2 regions of the Cobetia sp. LC6 genome follow, and region 1 is predicted to be linked to the other one. Evidence: predicted binding sites of a transcription regulator. Region 1 holds the regulator's gene; the other holds the start of a gene.
What was found. Region 1 encodes sigma-54, which starts transcription at its own class of promoters, with help from an activator protein. Its sites were predicted from a motif close to TGGCACNNNNNTTGCTNT; they were not measured.
Positions count from the first base shown of each region.

Region 2: QQF40_RS03805 (ANTAR domain-containing response regulator) is a predicted target of sigma-54. The motif match lies at 943-960, and genes of this name have one in related genera.

Region 1 is NZ_JASSPL010000001.1:41,528-43,729, forward strand. Features, by position in the region: gene QQF40_RS00195 (RNA polymerase factor sigma-54) at 181-1,629, opposite strand; gene lptB (LPS export ABC transporter ATP-binding protein) at 1,863-2,202, opposite strand, start outside.
Region 2 is NZ_JASSPL010000002.1:118,770-120,971, reverse strand. Features, by position in the region: gene QQF40_RS03810 (NarK family nitrate/nitrite MFS transporter) at 1-439, opposite strand, end outside; gene QQF40_RS03805 (ANTAR domain-containing response regulator) at 1,002-1,577, shown strand; gene QQF40_RS03800 (CmpA/NrtA family ABC transporter substrate-binding protein) at 1,628-2,202, shown strand, end outside.

The sequences.
Region 1 (2,202 bases):
CATCATCCTGCGCGCCATGATGGGCCATTGACGAGCGGTTGACGGAATGACAGGGCGCGCGCCAGGCGCGCCGGTGTCAGTAATGTCAGAGGCTGGTGAGAGAGAAAACCAGTGTTTGAGGTTGGCGGCAACGGCCATGATAGGAGGGAGACCAGGCGCATGGCAGCCGCAGGTGACGCATCAGGCCAGACGCTTGCGCTCGCTGGAGGATGGGATGCCCATCGCTTCGCGATACTTGGCCACGGTACGGCGTGCGACCTCGATGCCATCGCTGGCGAGCAGATCGACCAGGCGTGAGTCGGAGAGAGGCTTGCGAGCCGGTTCTTCCGCAATCAGCTTGCGGATGCGGGCACGAATGGCGGTGCTTGAGTGGGCGTCGCCACTGCCGCTGCCACCGACCTGGCTCGAGAAGAAGAACTTGAGCTCGAAGACGCCGCGCGGGGTGTGGATGTATTTCTGGGTCGTGACCCGCGAGATGGTCGATTCGTGCATCTCGACCACTTCGGCGATGTTGGCCAGAATCAGTGGCTTCATGCCTTCCTCGCCTTGCTCGAGGAAGTCGATCTGGCGCGCCATGATCTCGCGGCCGACCTTGAGCAGGGTGTCATTGCGTGATGACAGGCTCTTCATCAGCCAGCGCGCTTCCTGCAGGTTGTCCTTGAGGAAGGTGTTGTCGGCGGACTTGTCGGCACGCTTGATCAGTGCGGCGTATTCCGGCTGGATGCGCAGCTTGGGCAGCGCTTCCGGGTTGAGCTCGACCTGCCAGCCGTGGCGGGTATGACGCACCAGTAGATCAGGGATCACGTAATCGCTGGCGGGCTCGCCCCAGGCGGATGCCGGACGCGGATCGAGCGCGCGCACCAGGCGGATGACGTGATCCAGCTCGTCATCGTCAAGGCTCAGTCGGCGCTTGAGCAGCTTGCGATCATCGTTGCCCAGTGCCTCGAGGAATTGACGTACCAGGCGACGCGCCTGCGCCAGCAGCGGCAGATCATCCGGCAGCAGCGCCAGTTGCAGCAGCAGGCACTCGCGCAGGTCGCGGGCGAAGACGCCGGTCGGGTCGAACTGCTGCAGACGCAGCAGTACCTGCTCGAGCTCGGAGGCCTTGAGGCCGGGCAGGCCCTGGCCGCGCAGACCATCGACCAGCTCATCGAGTGACAGGCTCAGGTAACCGGCACCGTCGACGGCATCGATCAGGCTCTCCGCCATCTGGCGTTCACGGCCATCGAGGTCGGTCATCGCCAGCTGCCAGCGCAGGTGGTCCTGCAGGCTCTCGACGCTGGTATTGCGATCGAAGTCCGGCCCTTCTTCGCTCCCGCTGCCACTGCCGGAGCTGGTCAGGCTACCGGCGTGGTCCTGGTAGAGGTCCGACCAGTCACTGTCGAGAGGGTATGCCTCGGGAATCTCGCTCGAGGAGTCGGCAGTGGAGATCTCGCTCGTATCCTGTGTCTCGATGACATCCAGCGACTCGTAGTCCTCGTCGAGCTCCAACATGGGGTTGGACTCGAGGGCTTGCTGAATCTCCTGACGCAGGTCGAGCGTCGACAGCTGCAGCAGCTGGATCGCTTGCTGAAGCTGCGGCGTCATGGTCAGCGAGGTGCCGAGGCGGAGTTGCAGGGTGGGTTTCATGGAGTCAGTCAATTCACGGCAAAGGAACGTGCTTACTACGCTATACCGTGACTCGGGCCACTGACAAGTGGTTGCAGTGAATATTCAAGCAACTTGCATGCCATGTTTACACCAAGGTGGTATGGACGTCATGCATGCGCCTGATGTCAGACATGAAAAAGCCGCTACGCGATAAAATCACGCAGCGGCTTATGAAGCTTTCGCCGTGGGAGGGCTCAGCGCATCCGCTGGCCCTAGAGCGTGAACTCGTGGCCCAGGTAGACGTCGCGTACCTGCTGGTTGGCCAGGATGGAGTCCGCGTCACCGTGAGCGATGATCTGACCATCGCCGACGATATAGGCGGTGTCACAGATATCGAGTGTCTCGCGCACGTTGTGGTCGGTGATCAGCACGCCGATGCCACGGTCACGCAGTTGACGCACGATGCTCTTGATCTCGCCCACCGAGATGGGGTCGACGCCGGCGAAGGGCTCATCGAGCAGTACGAAGTCCGGCTCGGTGGCCAGTGCGCGGGCAATCTCGACCCGACGACGCTCCCCGCCGGACAGGCTCATGCCGGCACTGGCACGAATA
Region 2 (2,202 bases), on a different contig from region 1:
CGTTGGCGGTACCGACCACGTTGGGGCCGAACATCACGGAGGTATGGTACTGGGTGATGACGAAGGAAGCGCCGATGGCACCGATGGCCAGACGGGCCAGGAAGAAGGATTCGAAGCTGTCGGCGAAACCGATGCACATCACCGGCAGCGAGCCGAGGCACAAGAGCCAGGTGTAGGCCTTGCGTGGCCCGATGCGATCACACAGCACGCCGATGGCGAGACGCACGATCACCGTGATGGCGACGGAGGCGATGATGGTGTTGCCGATCTGGGTCTTGGTCAGGCCGAGGTCGTCACGCACCACGGCCATCAGCGGCGCGATACCGAACCAGCCGAAGAAGCAGACGTGGAACGCGAACCACGACATGTGGAAGGCGCGCATTTGCGGGGTGTTGAAGCTGAACAGCCGGATGCGGCTGGCCTTGTTGCGGATATCCATGAGTGGGCTCCTGATTCAGCGTCGGTGCCGGGCACGAGGTCAGGTGTGCTCGGCGAGTGGTCGAACGGCTGTGAATGAACGACAGCAAGGGCGCCTCGTCATTGAGGGGCCTGGTTCGACGCACTCGTACTCCGAAGAGCCTGGTCCACGTCATGGAAAGCGATGGCAGCAGTCGGTGATGCCATGGTTGCCGGCAGCAGAGTGTCCGTGCGGCAAGTGACTGGAACAAAGCAAGTAGCGCGCCAGTTGCGGGGGTGTGGGCGGGACAAGTCCCAGAAGATCAATGGCTTGGCAAGGACAGTAGGGTGGCACGCGCAGACGGTGACCCGGGCTGGATGCGCGCTCGATGCGCGCTGGCGGTGCGTCAGCAAGGCGCGGGGTACCAGACTGGCGCACGCCAATGTCGCTGGGAGGGTCGGCAAGGCGCGTGCCTCATTGCAGTGCAGCGGCGCTTTCGACTCGGCCGCTCTGAAGGCCTTTGGCCGCAAGGTTGCACCAGATTGCGGCACGGATCCTGCTTGGGTGTAGCGCAAGATTCATGCCCGACTCAAGGAAACCTGACATGCCCGTGACCGTGCTGATCGTCGATGTCCGCAGTGAGCGCTCCGCCGCGCTGGAGCAGGCGCTATTGAGCGCCGGCTTCGAGGTGGCGCTGCGCGTTGACGAGCACGAGGACCTGCACGCGCTGGTCGAGCAGCATCAGCCCGATGCGGTGATCATCGACGCCGACCTGCCCAGCCGCGACACCCTGGAGCATCTCGGCCAGCTGGGGCGACGCTATCCCAAGCCGATGATCATGCTGGCCAGTGAAGATGCGCCAGACCTCGTGCGTGAGGCGGCCGGCGCCGGTGTCTCGGCCTATGTGGTGGACCACGTCATGCCAGCGATGGTGCGCAGCATGGTCGAGGTCGCCATCACCAGCTTCGAGGCGCACCGTGCACTCAAGGGTGAGCTCAACCGTACCCAGACCACATTGGTGCAGCGGCGCAGTGTCGATCGCGCCAAGGCCGTGGTGATGGAGACGCGCGGGCTCAGTGAAGATGCCGCCTATCAATACCTGCGCAAGACCGCCATGAACCGGCGCCTGGCCCTGCATGAGCTGGCCGATGAGCTGCTCAAGGCCGCGCGTCGGCGCTGAGCCGGTCGCCGTACTGTCCTTCTCTCTCGATCGTTCAAGAGGTGTGCGTGATGCCCACAGATGTACCCCTGAATGGCCATCAGCTGACGCTGGGCCTGATGCCACTCAATGATGCCGCTCCCTTCGTGGTCGCTGAGCAGTTGGGGCTTTTCCGCGAGGAGGGGCTGGCGGTGACACTCAAGTGGCAACCCTCGTGGGCGGCGTTGCGTGATGACCTGCAGACCGGCGTGCTGCAGGGCGCGCAGATGCTGGCGCTGATGCCGCTGACCTCGACCCTGGGCCTGGATGGTCGCGCCACGCCGGTGATCAGTGCCATGACACTGAATCTGGGCGGCAACTCCATCACCCTGTCGCGCGCGCTGATGGCCACCCTCGGTGAGGATGGCCACGACCTCGCCAGCCCGTTGCAGGTCGCGAAGGCGCTGGAGGCGCATGTGCGCGAGCGCAAGCAGCGCGGCGAGCCGCTGCTCAAGCTGGCCAGCGTGCACCCGTTCTCTTCGCACCGGTATCTTTTGCGCTACTGGTTGGCGGCGGGCGGTATCAACCCGGACCGCGACGTCGAGATGCGCGCCGTGGCACCGCCGCTGATGGCCGCGCAACTGGCCAGCGGTGCGCTGGATGGCTT